Regions from separate parts of the Porphyromonas levii genome, predicted to be linked through region 2. Evidence: riboswitches for the same ligand, from Rfam matches in the RefSeq annotation. Region 2 holds a riboswitch; each other region holds the start of a gene.
The links. Region 2 has a riboswitch for cobalamin ahead of IX315_RS04275 (DUF5074 domain-containing protein). Riboswitches for the same ligand answer to the same signal wherever they lie in the genome.

Region 1: another riboswitch for cobalamin. It lies ahead of IX315_RS05750 (anaerobic ribonucleoside triphosphate reductase); the one in region 2 lies ahead of IX315_RS04275 (DUF5074 domain-containing protein).
Region 3: another riboswitch for cobalamin. It lies ahead of IX315_RS04805 (TonB-dependent receptor); the one in region 2 lies ahead of IX315_RS04275 (DUF5074 domain-containing protein).

Annotation. Positions count from the first base shown of each region.
Region 1 covers NZ_JADRGN010000021.1:7,247-12,984, forward strand. Annotated here, with positions in the region: gene IX315_RS05720 (1-acyl-sn-glycerol-3-phosphate acyltransferase) at 1-984, shown strand, start outside; gene IX315_RS05725 (isochorismatase family protein) at 986-1,534, shown strand; gene IX315_RS05730 (DUF4494 domain-containing protein) at 1,547-1,981, shown strand; gene IX315_RS05735 (YggS family pyridoxal phosphate-dependent enzyme) at 1,985-2,644, shown strand; gene IX315_RS05740 (hypothetical protein) at 2,730-3,074, shown strand; gene IX315_RS05745 (YiaD family glycine zipper/OmpA-like lipoprotein) at 3,105-3,782, shown strand; cobalamin riboswitch at 3,884-4,075, shown strand; gene IX315_RS05750 (anaerobic ribonucleoside triphosphate reductase) at 4,118-5,738, shown strand, end outside.
Region 2 covers NZ_JADRGN010000013.1:15,133-20,870, reverse strand. Annotated here, with positions in the region: gene IX315_RS04285 (IS3 family transposase) at 1-418, opposite strand, end outside; gene IX315_RS04280 (TonB-dependent receptor) at 730-2,802, opposite strand; gene IX315_RS04275 (DUF5074 domain-containing protein) at 2,812-3,933, opposite strand; cobalamin riboswitch at 4,080-4,265, opposite strand; gene IX315_RS04270 (Na/Pi cotransporter family protein) at 4,417-5,738, opposite strand, start outside.
Region 3 covers NZ_JADRGN010000015.1:39,442-45,179, reverse strand. Annotated here, with positions in the region: gene IX315_RS04810 (LTA synthase family protein) at 1-1,863, shown strand, start outside; cobalamin riboswitch at 1,901-2,111, shown strand; gene IX315_RS04805 (TonB-dependent receptor) at 2,156-4,519, shown strand; gene IX315_RS04800 (hypothetical protein) at 4,535-5,738, shown strand, end outside.

The DNA of each region.
Region 1 (5,738 bases), on a different contig from region 2:
ATGGCAAAGCCCATCATTGACTATATCCTGAAGCACTCTACCTTCTCGCTCACTATGTCGGGCAAGAGTAAGCTCGATAGGAGTGGTGGGGAGAAGTACCTCTTTATATCCAACCATAGAGATATCATACTAGACTCTGCCTTTCTCAACTATCTGAGTATCGAAGCGGGGCTTCCTTTGCCTCGGATAGCTATTGGTGATAACCTTTTGATTACGGAGTGGATAAGGGCGGTAGTGCGTCTCTCTGATGCGTTTATCGTGAAGCGCAAGCCCTCGATGCGGGAGATGCTGGTAGAGAGCAAGCGATTGAGCAACTATATCCGCAGCTCGGTAGTAGGGGATGAGGCGTCAGTATGGTTGGCTCAAAGCGAAGGTAGGCGTAAAAACTCAGATGACCGCACACAGACAGCTGTACTGAAGATGCTCACGCTGAGTGCCGAGAAGGGACAAAGTGACCAAGAGCTATTAGAGGAACTAAAGATAACGCCGATAGCCATTACCTATGAGTATGACCCTTGCGATTACCTCAAAGCAAAAGAGATGCTGGCGAAGCACCTAGACCCTGAGTGGAAGAAGAGCCCCATAGATGACATGATCAATATGCAGACAGGGCTACTGGGACAGAAGGGGCGCGTGCACTTCAGCATAGGTGAGACGCTTAGAGACCTCTCGGCTCTTACTCAGAGTGCTGGCAGCAAGCAGGAGATACTCAATGTAGTGGCTCAGGAGATAGACCGCCAAATCTTTACAAACTACCGACTTTACCCCAACAACTATGTAGCGTTTGACCTACTACATGGAGGACGACAGTTCGAGCACATGTACAGTCCAAAGGAGGAGCAGACATTTGTAGACTACCTAGAGGGTCAGGTGAAGAAAGTAGAGGCTGCCGAGGAGCACCAGTCCTTCGTAAGAGAGCGTATACTAGAGATGTATGCCACCCCTCTGAAGAATCACTTAATCACGACTAAGCAGATGCGGTAGTATGAAAGTGCTGATAATAGTTGACCCTCAGAATGACTTCATTACAGGGACACTCCCTGTAGCAGGTGCCAAAGAAGCGATGGATAGACTAGCGACAGCATTGCCCAAAATTCCTGCGGAGGAGATTGTGGTAACGATGGATGCTCATCCCATTGGGCACTGTAGCTTCGAGGCACAAGGCGGTATGTGGCCACCACACTGCGTGAAGTATAGTGTGGGTGCAGCGCTTTGGGAGCCGCTTATGGAGGCACTAAGAGTGGGACAAGGCCCAGTGCACTTCATAGAGAAGGGCGTACGGAAGGAGCTAGATGAGTACAGCGCTTTCGCAAAAGGGTACCCTACCCTTCTCGACAAGGCTAAGGAGGTTTTCCTATGTGGCATAGCAGGGAATGTATGTGTACTCTATACCTTGAACGACCTTGTAAAGCATGGGTTAGGGCAAAAACTCACGGTCATCACCGATGCAGCACCTAGCCTTGACGACGGCACTGCTTTGAAAGATACGATTAAAGAGAGTGGCGTAGGCGTAATAACACTAGAGGATTTTTAGGATATAAGAAATATGAGTTGGTTTGATTGTAAGATTACATACGAGAAAGAGATTAACCAGTCAGGCAAGATGCGTAAGGTGAGTGAGAGCTACCTTATCGATGCAGAGACTTTTACCGATGCGGAGGCTCGTATGGCCGAAGAGATGAATGGCAGGGGTAGCTTTGTAATGGATAGCGTAAAAAAAGTACGCCTCTACGACCTATTCATCGATGATAAGAGCGAACGCTACTATAAGTGCAAGGTAGGCTTTATCACACTAGACGAGAAGGCAGGTGTGGAGAAAAAGAAGTACGTACAGATGATTGTGCAAGCGGATGATATTGATCACGCTCTAGAGAACCTCCACAAGGGGATGCAAGACACACTAGGCGAGTATGACGTAGCTAGTGTATCCGAGACGCTCTATATGGATGTATTCAAGTATCAGATAAAAACAGAGGGATAAGTCGTGGATATTAAGGAACGACTGGAAGCCCTACAACAGGAGCTACCAGAGACCACTAAGCTAATAGCCGTATCCAAGTACCACACCCAGGAGGAGGTACTAGAGGCATACGAAGCCGGACAAAGGCGCTTCGGAGAGAATCGTGTGCAGGAACTACTTCCGAAGTACGACGCTCTGCCTAAAGATATTGAGTGGCACTTGATAGGCACACTGCAGCGTAATAAGGTAAAGTATGTGGTACCCTTCGTGCACATGATTCACAGTATCGATAGTGAGAAGCTACTTCAGGAAGTGGAGAAGGAGTGTATCAAGCAGGGGCGAAAGTACCTCCCTGTATTACTGCAGATACATATATCTGGAGAGGAGACCAAGCATGGATTTTCGCTAGAAGAGCTACAAGAACTAATCAATAGCGATCGCCTTAGAACCTACCAGCATGCTCAGATATCAGGCATCATGGGTATGGCTTCGCTGACAGACGATATGGAGCAGGTCGAGCGCGAGTTTGCACAGATGAAAGCACTCTTCGACGACCTACGTACTGGTGCTTTCAGTGAAAGCTCACACTTTACTGAGCTCTCAATGGGTATGACACACGATTATCCTATTGCCGTAAAGCATGGTGCAACCATTATTAGAGTAGGCAGCGCAATTTTCGGTTAATTTATAGATTAGAATAGACAACATATCGGATATTTTCCTACTTTTGTGGTGTAGTATTATAAGACATAGCTAGAGATAAAGTTTTATGAATGAGATAGACAACCCTTTTAACCTCGAGGAAGAAGACCTCGATTGGTACGACGAAGAACTTCTCGAGTTTGTCAGAGAAGAGACAGCTGAGATAGAAAGTATCACAGAGCTCTTGGATCAGGATATCTTGTATCTCTACGAGCTTTGGGAAGAGTACACAGAACAGCTAGATGGCGAGGAGGAAGTCGTAGAGGTAGAACCCGAAGACTTCCACGAATATGCGCTTAAGAGTGCAGCTGAGGACGAACAAGACATCTCCATATCTGTGGAGGACATGGTGCTACTCATCCAGTTGCAACAAGAGTTCGACGTCTCTCTCGAAGAGGACGATGACGAGTAGGATTAGTATTTATTTTAATAGTTAGATGTTATGAGTAAGATTAAAGGTTTTCTAAGTGTAAGTATAGTTACCATCGGTTTGATACTGAGTGGTTGTGGTGCTAGTAATTCTCTAAAGGGCGCTGGTATCGGTGCCGCAGCAGGTGCCGCTATCGGTGCTGGCATAGGTAGAGTAGCTGGCAATACTGGTATAGGTGCTATCATAGGCACAGCCATAGGTGGTGCGGCTGGTGGTATCATTGGCAACCAAATGGATAAGCAGGCGAAAGAGCTAGAGCAGCAGATTCCTGATGCTACTGTAGAGACCGTGAATAATGGTGAGGCCATCCGTGTTACATTTGATAGCGGTATCCTCTTCCCAGTAAACTCTAGTACGCTTAACGCTAGTTCGCGCGAAGCACTTCGCAAGTTTGCTGAAAACATGAATGCCAACCCTGATACGGACATCAAGATTGTGGGTCATACCGACAAGACTGGTAGGTATGAATACAACATGCAGCTATCCCGTGAGCGTGCGATGAGTGTACTCAACTTCCTCCGTGCGCAGAGGGTAGAGAGCGCTCGTATGATGGGTGAAGGTGTAGGTCCAGATCAGCCAGTCGCCATGGGCGATAGCAAAGCTGACCTAGCTAAGAACCGCCGTGTAGAGATCTTTATCCTCCCCAATGCCAAGATGATTAAGGAGGCTAAGGAGGCTGCTAAGAAGTAAGCAGACACACGCTAGACATACATTTTATATACCCCCTCGGTAGATTGGTTAGTGCCAACCTACCGAGGGGATTCTTTGTAACTTTGGATAGGGATACAAAAATAAATCGTTACCTTTGTGGTGCTATAAACAAGACGGAGGTAAGGGAAACTGGTGGAAATCCAGTACAGTACCCGCTGCTGTAAGTCTCAGTAATACTCTGCTATACACACATAAGCCACTGCCTACTAGAGGGTGGGAAGGCGTCGTAGAGTGAGACGAGTCAGAAGACCTACTTCGGCTCTGTTACATCTAGTATATTTTTTGTTGAACCATTACTTTCGGGAGTTAAAGTTATGACCAATCCTATCAAGTACATCATCAAGCGCGATGGAGTCCAAGAGGCGTTCGTCCCTACCAAGATAGAGAACGCCATCCTAAAGGCCTACGTAGCGGCAGGCTACACCGACCATTTCGTGGAAGTCAAGTCGGCTACACTTAAGATTCTTAGCCGTATAGATAAAGATGTGATATCCGTGGAGGAGGTGCAGGACATTGTGGAGAGTGAACTCATGCACTTCAATCCTGATGTAGCCAAGCGCTACATCCTTTACAGGGAGTGGCGCAATACTGAGCGACAGAAGAAGACAGCTCTGAAGCAATCATTGGATGGTATCGTAACTATTGACAACAACGATGTCAACCTCAGCAATGCCAACATGAGTAGTCATACCCCATCAGGACAGATGATGACTTTTGCATCGGAAGTAACTAAGGACTACACCTATCGATACCTACTCCCTACCAAGTACGCCGAGGCGCACCGTAGGGGTGACATTCATATCCACGACCTAGACTACTATCCTACCAAGACGACCACCTGCGTGCAGTACGACTTGGCAGACCTATATGAGCGAGGATTTCACACCAAAAATGGAGGCATCCGTACCCCCCAGAGTATTCAAAGCTACGCCACACTGGCAACCATCGTATTCCAGACCAATCAGAACGAACAGCATGGTGGACAAGCCATACCAGCTTTCGACTTCTTCATGGCACCTGGAGTGTATAAAACCTTCGTGAAACATGTGGCGGATCTACTACAATTTGCACTCCAGACGGTAGACGAAAGCGTGGATATAGAGTCTAAAAAGGCTAGAGAGCTAGTAGCCCAACACCTACACTCCATACTCCCCTCTTCTACCGAAGTCGATCATCTGCACGAGGCGATATGCGAGGAGTATTATGAGCACCTTAATCGTCGCCTTCTTGTGAAGGTCATCGAGAAAGCCATAGAAAGGAGCCGACGCGATACCCATCAAGCCATGGAGGGCTTTATCCACAACCTCAATACCATGCACTCTAGAGGTGGTAATCAGGTGGTATTTAGCTCGATTAACTATGGCACCGATACTTCTCCCGAAGGTCGGATGGTAATGGAGGAGCTTATGAAAGCGACCATAGAGGGTTTGGGTGACGGCGGAGAGACCCCCGTCTTCCCTATTCAGATATTTAAGGTAAAAGAGGGCATCAACTATTCCGATGCAGACTACGAACTAGCGCTGAAGAACTTCGATAAGGCGCTGGCAGGGGAAGTATTCTTCTCTTGTCCCAACTTCGACCTCTTCCTACGTGCCTGCGATACTACAGCCAAGGCACTTTTCCCCAACTTTGTCTTCCTCGATAGCACGTTCAATCGTCACGAATTGTGGCGAGAGGACGACCCAAAGCGCTACAAATACGAAATAGCTACAATGGGATGCCGCACGAGGGTATTCGAAAACCTCAATGGCGAGAAGACCTCTATAGGCAGAGGCAACCTCTCATTCACCACCATCAATCTCCCAAGACTTGCGATTGAAGCCATGCGCTATGCCGAGGAGCACTCCACGCTCCATACCGACCAAGGTACACTGAGGAGCATGGCGGTAAATAAACTATTCGAGAGCCTACGCGACCTAGCCCGACTAGTGGGAG
Region 2 (5,738 bases):
CAATGATACGCATCACCTCAAGGTTCTCCTCACTTTCTCCCTTAGGTTGGTAGTACAAGCTTGAACGGGTAAGCTTCATGTACTTACAGAAACGATTTCGGCTTAAGCCTGCGGGGCGCTGACGCTCCATCTCAATTATCTCACTTTGAGTCCTGCATCCTCGCAGGCAGTCGCAAAAAAAATCGCAGTCTATTGTAAGCTGTCCTACCTTCTGTAATAGTCGCTTATTCTCACTCTCTATCTTCTTAAGTTCTTTGGTGCTATCAGAAGGCTTTTCAAAAGCCTGTGCTGCTTTCTCCTCAAGTTCTCGCATCCATTCTGTAATCTTGCTCGGGCTCACTTCGTATCGCTTCGCTAAACTCTGGATCGTCTCATCGCCCCTCAAGCCGGCTAAAGAAACTTGTATAGTACTCCCCATTTATAGACAACGGGCTAGTGTTTTTTTCTTTCACTGTTACAAACGTACACATTTTTCTTTCTTTTTACATAGTTATTGGTTATTGTTATACAGCTACTACTATTCCATATTCCATGGCAGGGTATAATACTCCCCAAAAAACTAGACAACTCAAAAAGTGCTAGATTTGAGAGTTGAGATGGAACTAATTGTCATTTGCGGAATCTAGGTACAGAAAAATAAATTTATTCCTGGAGATAAATTTGCCTACTTTGGCGGTTCATGTTGCTGGATAGCGCTAGGCAATATTTGCTGTAGCGCTACTTGGGGCGTTACTTGTGGTGGCTTGGGCTGAAGTTAGGCGATATGGTGATGAAGAGCTCGAAGTTGCGCCCTGGCATGGGATAGCTCATGACGGTCTGATAGTCGGCATTAAATAAGTTCTTCACCGCTAGTTTGAGCCCTAGGTCTAGAGCTCGTGTAGAGAATAGTTTCTCTATCGAGACATCGTGCATGTGGTAGGGGGCAACTGTATATAGCTTACTTGGGCTATTGCTTGTAGAGGTGAAGCGCTCGCTGTAGTAGGCGTACTTGTAGGTGAAGCGCCATGAGGTGTAAGTGCCTGTCGCAATCAGCGATGCTGAGTGGCGAGGGATATAGACGAGCTGTTTGCCGATGGACCTATCGTTGTTGAATATGGATGGTCCCTGATTAATCGAAGGGGTCCAAGAGTAGTTGACCTGTAGGTCTATCTGTGCCTTGGGACTAATGCGATAAGCTCCCTGCAGAGCACTTTCGATACCATAGGCGTGTACGTTGTTGTAATTAATAGGTGTCCAAATAGCACTACTACCTCCTGCAGGAAGCCACACAATCCAATCGTGTACTCTGGAGTCGAACCAATTTAGAGAGCCAGAGACTTTCCAGTCCTTCTTCCCTATGGCATAGGTGAGCCCGATATCGTAAGTAAGTCCTTTCTCGGGGCGAAGGTTGGGATTGCCCCCAGGGATATAGAAGAGGTCATTGAGGGTTGGTTCGTGATAATTACGGCTTACCGAAGCTACCAGCGCTAGGTTGGCAGGCTTGTAGATGAGGTAATCCACGAAGAGCGCAGGGATAAGTGGCGTGGAGCGATTGCCATACACCTCGAACCTAAGTGCAGGAGAGATGCCGAGACGGTCGGTAGGGGTATACTTGGCAGATAGGTAGAGGCTCGCCTCTACTCGCTTGTGTAGGAGTCCTTTGGATAGGTCGGGGTCGCCCGTAGCATGTACCTTGCCTGCCGTGCGTGCCTGCTGTAGCGCTATCTTGGCTGAGCCATTAAGCATGAGCTTAGGGCTTGCAAACCACTGGGCTTTGCTCTCGGCAAAGGTATTGTGCAATAGGCTACGGGTCTGGTAAAAGTAGGAGACAGGCCCGTCTATCACTGCCCTGGAGCCATTATCGTAAGAGATATAAGAGGTACTATGCCCTAGTCGGTTCTCCAGTGACCATTGCGCTCCGATATAATTATGGGTCAATACGCCACGTAGGCTCTGTTCTCTATTCTCATTGACCCTAAGGGCGGGATTGCCATAGTCTACCGACAATAGTGGTAGTTGCCTATAGCTACTTGTGCCCCATAGGGAAAGCCCTATCCGGTGGGCGGGATTAGGCTGGTAGGCTAGCTCTTGAAGTAGGTGGAAATCTCGGAAGGCACCATTGCTATTCCGCTCGCGAGGGTGGTACGAACTCAGGATATTCCCCTCTTCGTCCTTGATATCAGCCCACTCATCTTTATTGGTGTAGATGAAGTCGTTGCGGCTAGAGGCGGCTACGAGACGGGTGCTGCTCTGCCACTGCTCGCCACTGTACGTGTAGCGCAGGTACTCATCGAAGGTTTTGTAGGAGCCAATGCCCTGTGTGTAGGTGAGTAGATGCCCGTGAGGGAGCTTAGAGAGGTCGGTATTAAGCACCACGGCACCACCTAGTCCGCCACCCCCTTGGCTGATAGAGCTAGAGCCGTGCAGGAGTGCGGCATTATCGACAAAGTAGCTCGGTATAAGGCTGAAGTCGGTAAATCCAAGCGTAGGTGAATTGAGTGCCACCCCATTCCAGTCTACGCGGGTATGGCTGGCAGCTGTACCACGAAAGGAGACGGTGCTGAGTGCCCCACGCCCTTGTTCTTTTACGAATATACCGCTTCCGTAGGTGAGGACGTCTCCCAGAGAGAGCGCAATATTATCGTGGAGTACGAGTGGCGCTATCTTGCTCTGCATCACACCTATTTGGCTGAGCGGTCTTCGGCTGACTACCTCTAGCTCCGAGAGGTTGTACTGCTGTTGTATCAATAAAGTATCACGCTCCTCTGCACTTGTGGGAAGTGCGAGGAACGCGATACTAAATATGGCTAGCAAGAGCCTCATTGGGATTAATTATTTCTTGACGTAAAATACGAAGTCGATGGGCAGTACCCCCACTGAGAAGCTATCGAGCTTCTGACCATCTGCGGAGTACCTATATACTGTGCCCTCTTGTTTGTTGTCCTTACTGTCTCCGATGTAAAGGTCGCCATTTGGTGCTACAGCCAGAGAATAGGTATTACAATTAGATGGCATATTGATGAAAGGTGTAGCCGGAATCTCTTTGTCTGTAATGCTCATCTTGAAGATGTGTGGTGCATTGAAGAAGTAGAAAGCATCCTTAGCGAAATTCATCCTGAGGTGCGAAGTCGCAGGATACATAAGATCCTTAAACTTCGTAATCCCCCCACCAACCTGATGTGCGGCATAGTTGACCTTGGAGTCAATCGTCCAGATGGTAGGGTTCTTACCCACCCAAGACTGACCTTCACAGAGTACCCATACCTTACCATTCTTATCCATGTCCATGCTCTTGGGTTGTAGACCTACCTCAATCTCCTTGACCACTTTGTCCTGAGTCGTATCGATAAGTAGTACCTTGCTATTGTTGCTCCAGCAGCTCACGAGTACGTGCTTGTCGTCTACTTTTAGCCACTCCTCCGTACTGAGGTCGAACTTCCCAGCACCGTGAATAGCAGACTGATAAGTAGTGATTTTTCCGGTTGTCTCCATCGTCCGGGGATTGAAGATTGTGATATCGCCCGAACCCAAGTGAGACACGTACGCTTTGTCGGAACTTACGAAGTAGATGTACCGCGGGCTCTCAATCTCGAGCTGACCGGTACGCTTCATCGTCTTAGGGTTTAGCCTATAGATGACATTAGAGTTGCCAACCACTATGTACAAGTCGTTGCCAAAGAAGGATCCGCTTTGTGCTGTATCGCCGAGCTTAATACCATTCGTCTTGTTGAAAACTTCTCTTATAAGCCTCTTCCTGTCTGGCGCATACGCATCTATAGATGCATTAGCTTTGCCCTTACCGCCTGAATTAATGACATACACAGTCGGAGGCTCAAGATTTATCGGCTCTGGTGTTGGTCGGTCATTGCTAGGAGTGCAGCTGGTAGCAAGCGCGAAGAGCATCAGAGACAAAGCTCCGATGCGGAGTGCTAGATTGTCGAAATACTTGTTCATGCCTTTCTTTTCTTTTGTCGTTGTACTAAACTTTATCACTCGCTTGGGGCGCAACACCTACAAAGAGAAAGAAAGACAGCTACGACTGCCTTGGAATGACGGCACCTCCACACCCGGAAGGCGTCATCGGCTCTCTGTGCAAGCGCATTGCACCAAATTGAAGGGGAGGTCTCCCGGCTTAGCTCTTCTCTACTATTGCCTTCCCAAGCACCTTTTCGGCTCAGTGGCTTATAATAGCACGATACCCTAATCTATAGGGGAAGCATCACGGTAGCGGGTACTGCTTTGGACTTGTGCACCAAATTCCCTTACCCCATCTCTTGTATTGGCAAAGGTAATATATTTTCTGGAACTTCCCAATTTACTTTAAGATTATTGAATGAATGTGTATTTGCGCAATGCAAATTTCCCTCCTACAGAGCTTTAGAAAGGACTCTATAGGAGGGGAATTGGTGCCTGAAAAGAGGCGATTACCATTGGCGATTACTTCTCTTCGCCGATAAATGCTTCTACTACATTGACAGCGTAGTCGCCTATTCGCTCGTATTCGTCGATGATATCGAGGTAGTAGACTGAGTCTTGGTATGGATAAGCATTGACCTGCAGATCCTTTAGGTTCTCAGTAACTAGGAACTTATACTTGATGTTGAGTGCTTTCTCTAGGTCTTGAGATATAAGTAGCATGTCCTGAGCATTATCTTCATTGTCCTCTAGTACGCCTTTCATGTGATTGAGGATATTCTCGAGCATTTCATGAAGTACGCCTAGGTGTGCGGCAATGATTGGGTTCTCCTTGATGCCATCATCGAGCTTACGTCGGAGGATGCGGGCTATCTCGAAGCAGGAGTCCCCGATGCTCTCTATCTCGCTAGCTATACGGAGGTACTTCTGAACCTTGTGGCGTGACTCTCCACTCAGGTCTCCTCGGGATAGCTCTGTCAGATACTGCACGATTTCTATCTCCACTCGGTCGCAGATGCGCTCATACTTATCGATGCGGGTAAAGACGAGTTCAAACTGATCTCGCTCTTGGATATTGCTCAGCTCGCGAACCATTCGGAGCATGCCTAGTCCCTTATCGGCGAAGGAGACAATCTCCTTATTCACCTGAAGCAAGGATAGCTCACTTGTGGAGAGCATACGTGTAGAAAGGTACTGTAGGTGGGAATACTCCTTTTTCTCGGCAGCCTTCTTGGAAGGGTGGATAACCTTATTGCATATCTTCACGATGACTGGCACAAACCAGATCATCACTAGAGTATTGGAGATGTTGAACATCGTGTGGAAGAGCGACAACCCTATACTGATGGCGCCTGCAGAGCTACGTATGGTGGCTTGCAAACGACTCAGCTCGGGATCGAAAATAGGGTCTTTGCCCGTTATCATGGCTACGTCGCCAGGCTGGAACCGAGCATTGAGGTCGGCAATCATAGGGAATAGGTTGCGAGGGTCATAGCCATCTATTCTCTCTACAATACCTGAAACGAGGTTGATAGCTGGGAAGAAAAGGAAGAGTACCCATACCACACCGAAGACATTGAATAGGGTGTGTGAGAGTGCGGCACGCTTAGCATTGTAATTGGCACTAAGGGCAGCGAGGTTGGCGGTAATAGTAGTACCGATATTCTCTCCTAAGATCATCGCTGCGCCCATCTCGAAGGGGATCCATCCTTGGCTACACATCACGAGGGTGATAGCGACTGTGGCGCTTGAGCTCTGCACTATGAAGGTGAGGATAGTACCGATAAGAAGGAAGATGAGTACCGATCCGAAGCCTAGGTTGGTATAGGTCTGGAGAAATGAGA
Region 3 (5,738 bases), on a different contig from region 2:
CTATTCAACCTTATGCAAGGGGGGTATACCCTTGATATGGTGGTCATTGGTTATGGTTTTCTCCTCTACTATGTATTGAGGCTTGTTGGTGGACTATTGCCTCTTAAGGTAGAGATGAGCCGATGGTTCAAGGCGCTTCAAGATCTTACTTACTTTGTCCCCTTTACGGTAGTATTATTCCTTAATATCTCTGATATTGGTTACTTCCCTTTTGTCTTGAGAAGGGTTAATATGGAGGTGTTTTCGGAGTTCGAGGGAAAGAGCTATGTGGGTCTTTACAAGGACTTTATTATTGAGCACTGGCCGCTCTCGCTCTCATTCGTTATATTGCTGCTACTTGGTATATTGGGTTATCGATTGATTCGCTTCCAAAGGACTGAAAAGATGGCTCTTCCGATTTGGCTAAATATACCACTATCTATGGCTCTGATCGTCTTTATCTTCTTCAGCATGCGTGGGCGCTGGGACTTTGAGGGTACACCCGTTGCACTCGATAAGGTAGTCAGTCGGATGAGTAGTCAGGATCAATATCCTATCCTATTGAATACACCAATTGCGCTACTAAAAGGTACAGAAGCACGGCATGAATATGATTTTTATACCGATGAGGAGTTACCTCATATCTTCACCCCATACTACCAAGCTACACCTCTGTCTGAGAATGATTCCCTCTTTGGCTCTATGCGAGGGCGGAATGTGATGGTCATCATCATGGAGAGTATGGCGAGCGAGTACATTGGCTTTCTCAATCAAGGGGTAGAGGGGCATACAAGTAGGACTCCTTTTCTTGACAGCTTGCTTCCTCATACCCTATATGCTCGTTATGGTTTTGCCTCTGGCAAACGGTCGGTAGAGTCTTTCCCCTCTATATTTGTTTCACTTCCCTCTTTCGGTGGTACATTCAACGATAAAGATTGGGAAATGTCCAATTATCAGCACTTCAATAGCTTCGATACAGGACTTCCATTGGCTCTAAAGCGTGAGGGTTATACCCTTAAGTTTTACCATGGAGATAGTGAAGGCGCTATGGGATTTTTCCCATTTCTCCAAAAGCTTGGGGTAGACCAACAGTATACAGGAGACGACTATCTGGCTCAGCATCCCAATAGCAAAGGGGATATGTACAGTGAGTGGGGTATTCATGACTTGCCCTTCGAATTAGCAATGGCTAGTGATATGGATAATCTGAAGGAACCTTTTGGCGCCTTTTTCTTCTCTCTCTCTAATCACTATCCTTTCAAAGTGCCGAAGCAATTTAATGATCAATTTAAGGGCGGTTCTCTGCCAATACATAAGACAGCGGAGTATGCCGACTATGCCTTATGCCAATTCTTCGACAAAATTAAGGATGCTCCGTGGTTTCAAAATACGCTCTTTGTACTTACAGCGGATCATACCAACCAGACTGATCTCCCTGCCTATGACAATTTGGCAGGGCACGCAGCTGTTCCAATTGCTTTCTATGATCCTCAAGGTAAGCTGAAGAGTGAAATCAATGAGTACGTGGTGCAGCACGCCGATATCCTGCCTACGCTCCTCTATCTAACTGGGAACACTGAGCCAGTCCTGAGCTATGGTAATAATGTATTTGATAGGTCGGTAGAACACTTTGCGCTCAACTACTTTGGGGGGCAATACTTGCTCTTTACTAAAGATGCAACTATTGCAATGACCACAGCGAGTAATATAACAGCGACAAGCCCAGTGAAGCACCTGCAGACGGATGTAACGATTGAGCCTTCAGAAAAGACGGTAGAGCACTATTCTAATCTACTTCGTGCTATTGTCCAAGATTATAACCATAGGATATTCTCTACCTCATTTTCTGTGAAAGATGTTTTGCCAAAGGGAAAGGAGAGGTAGTCAATTCTCTTTTCGTATATACAATAAATAGTGTTACCTTTGTGGAGTAAGTTGTGGTGATGCTCGGAGATAGCCTATCTCAAGAGCATAAAAGGGAATCTAGTGGAAGTCTAGAGCAGTGCCCGCTACTGTGAGCTTCGTATCGCGTTTGGGGTAATCTACATAATGGTGTCACTGTCTGGTAACAGATGGGAAGGCGTCTCCAAATAGGAGCAAGTCAGGAAACCTGCCATTGCTATTTATTTGTACTCTCGGGGGCAAGAGTGCGTAATGTTGCATCCTCTTCGATTTTATGAAGAATAGCTTGTTGAGACCTATTTGGGTCGTTTGGACTTTGGTGCTGTCTTCGTGTCTCGCCACAGCTCAGGTCACTGTGCGTGGTCGGGTGAGTGACAAGGATGGGAAGGCTTTACAGGGAACCTTTATAAAAGTAGATGGTACTATTCGTGGCGTTGCTGATGCTGCGGGTGAGTATGCTATTGAGCTAACCAAGGGGCAATATAAGTTATCCGCCTACTTATTGGGGTTTGGAGAAAAGCAGCTAGTAGTAAGGGTGGGGGATAAGCCGATTAGGCAAGACTTTGTCCTGGAAGAGGACTACAAACTACTCCGAGAGGTCGTTGTCAGTGCTCCTACCTATAAGGAGGTAATGCAGAATAGTTCGTTCTCTGCCACGAGTATAGATGTCCATCCTCTTGTGGCATCGGTGAGCAATCTCAATAAGTTGGTCAACCAATCCTCAGGCGTAGTGATACGAGAAGAGGGTGGTGTAGGTTCGGACTTTGACCTCGCTATCACAGGGCTTAGTGGCAATGCCATTAGGTATTTCGTGAATGGCGTTCCGCTGTCTTCGCTTGGGAGTGGTGTGACGCTAGCGAATATCCCTATCAACCTTGTGGAACGCATGGAAATATATAAAGGGGTGGTGCCTCCTGAACTTGGGTTAGATGCCTTGGGTGGGGCGGTGAATATCGTGACAAAGAGTAGTCATGCAAATTATCTTGATGTCTCTGCAGAAGCAGGCTCATTCCACACATACGGAGCCGATGTGAACGGTCAGTATCAGCTCAATAGGAGTGGTCTCACCCTTAGGGGCATTATGAGTGTAAAGTCCTCCAAGAATGACTACTTAATGCGTGGCGTAGAGGTGTGGAATGAAGCTGCTTATGAGTATCAGTTGGGGGATTATCGTCGCTTTCACGATGGCTATAGATCTCTTTTCTCCCAACTTGAACTAGGTTTTACGGGTCGTACATGGGCAGACGAAGCTTTTGTAGGTATCTCATATACTAGTAGTGCTAGTGAGCTACAGACAGGATTTAGCCAAAACCTAGTGATAGGGCAGGCACACAGAGATCGTAGTGCTCTGAGGTTTTCAGGGAGGTATAGCAAGAGAGACCTATTTGTAGATGGGCTCTCCCTAAATCTATTCGCATCTCATACCAATGACCATATCTTATACACCGATACCGCTTATAGGCGTTATGCTTGGGATGGTAGTTATGTAGAGACGAATTATAGTGAGCTGATGCGGCGAGGGAAGATGATTCGGGCTACTGAACGCCCTACTGATGTACTACGTGCTAATATCGCCTATCAATGGTCACGAACAGGGACGGTCTCTTTCAACTATACGCTTACAGCGAATAAGAATAAGCGAACGGATCGCCTCGATGCCACCTTTATCCCTTCGGAAGATTATTTGGCAAGGCATATCTTGGGTGTTTCGTATGGGCAATATCTGTGGGATGATCGTATCAATACTACTCTATTCCTTAAAGATTATATCTTCCATGCAGAGGTAGAGCAGTCAGATTATTATTGGATTACGGGTGCCAATGAGGTGGAGCGTAAAGCTACAAAGAATCACCTAGGATATGGACTAGGCGTGAGAGCTACGTTATTCCCCGAGCTATCCCTTAAGGGGTCGTATGAAAGAGCGGTTAGGCTCCCATCTGCCAGGGAGTATATGGGTAACGGAGCCAATATCTATCCTAATCTACTCCTCCGACCAGAGCAGGCTAACAACTTCAATCTGGAGGTCTATGGGGCTTGGCGCTTTCAACCAGAGCATAAGTTATCCTATAAGGGCAACTTCTTTGTCCGTGATGTGCAGGACTATATCCACAGAGTGGTTTCGAGTGATACCGAGAGTAAGTATGAGAATGTAGGGGTTGCGCGTGTGATAGGAGGTGAGGCTGAGGTCGGTTACACCTATCAGCACTTATTAGACTTTTCTATGAATGCAACCTATATTGATGAGCGCAATAGATCTAAGACCAAACCCAATGGTCAGCTAGATATTACGTATGATAATAGGATTCCGAATAAGCCCTTTTTCTATACCAATGCTCTAGCAGCAGTAACGATGATGGAGCCCTTTGGGCTTAAGCATAGTTCGCTAAGGATAGATGGCTCTCTCTCATATACACACTGGTTCTACCTTACTTGGGCGGCTTTTGGTTTAGCAGAGTCAAAAGCCCTAGTGCCAAATCAGTGGAATACCAATGTGGGAGCCACCCTATCTTTGGCCGACAACCGATACTCCCTATCATTGCAGTGCAATAACCTCTTTGATAGAATCAATTACGATAACTATATGCTTCAGAAACCCGGGCGAGCCCTATTCTGTAAGTTAAAAGTATTTATTAACTAATTAATAACAATGAAGATGAAACGACTACCTATCTTTTCAGTGTTCTTAGCTCTGTTACTCGTCTTTGCTACAGGTTGCGATGACAGTAATAAGCCTAACCCTAAACCAACTCCTAAACCAACCCCAGAGGTTACTGGTATGGAGTATGACGTATGGATTGCCCTTGATGAGGGAACCTCTTCCGCTGCAAAGCAAGATGCTCATGCCGTGAGAAGGGTTGCCAGCCTTGAGACTGGGGAGTATGATATCAAAGGCAAGGGTGTTGAAACCTTAAGTTCAGAGATGACTCCTAATGCTATCTACCATGATGGCTACTATTATAGTGTATCACGTAAAGGGGACTTCGGTAAATACAAAATTACTGATGCTGACGTGAAGGTGGTGAAGAGGTTCCCACTTAAAGAGGTGCTAGACCGCCGCTTCTCTCACGTTTGGCTCGATACCAATACGCTTGTTCTCTTTGGCTCAGCTGGAGAGAAGCATGTTGTGAATTGGGTCAAGATCAACACCAATGATATGAAGGTGGTAGAGAAAGGTATCCTAGATCTGCCTGCACCAAAAAAGGGTGAACAATTCAATTCATCAGGTCTTGCTGGCTATCGTAAAAGTGACAATGTTATCTTGTATACATACGTTTACGATATAAATAAGAAGAAGGCGATGGATGCGAAGGCGAGAAAGGATTTTAATCTCTCTGTTATCGACGCCAAGACGATGAAGGTCGTAAGTACTAGTACCGAGACTCGTGCAGAGATGCCTGCATCAACTTCTTTTGGTGAAACGAGACAGAGCAAGGCTTTCTTTGATCAGCAGGGCAATTATTACCTAGCGTGTAATTCTGTCAATGCGGGCTCTAAGTCTACAACTCAGCAACATGGCTATATTCTTAGAGTTAAGGCGGGTGAAAAGGAGTTCGACAAGAGCTTCATCATTACGCTTAATGACAATAGCAAGATTGTGACGCTTCGTGAGCTTATGCCTAATGTTGCGCTAGCCTATCTCCAAAATCCACTCTATGCTACTGGAAAAGATGTCTGGAGTAGTAAGGATAATCCTTTCGTATTCTTCTGGTCAGTAATCAATCTTTCAACTGGAGCACAGACTCATCTAAAGGATATCCCATTTAGCACTGGTGGTAATTATGTAGAGCTAGCGGCTGTCTTTGAGGACTATGCTATCCTCGGAGCAAATACCAAGACGCAAACACAGTTTTATAAGT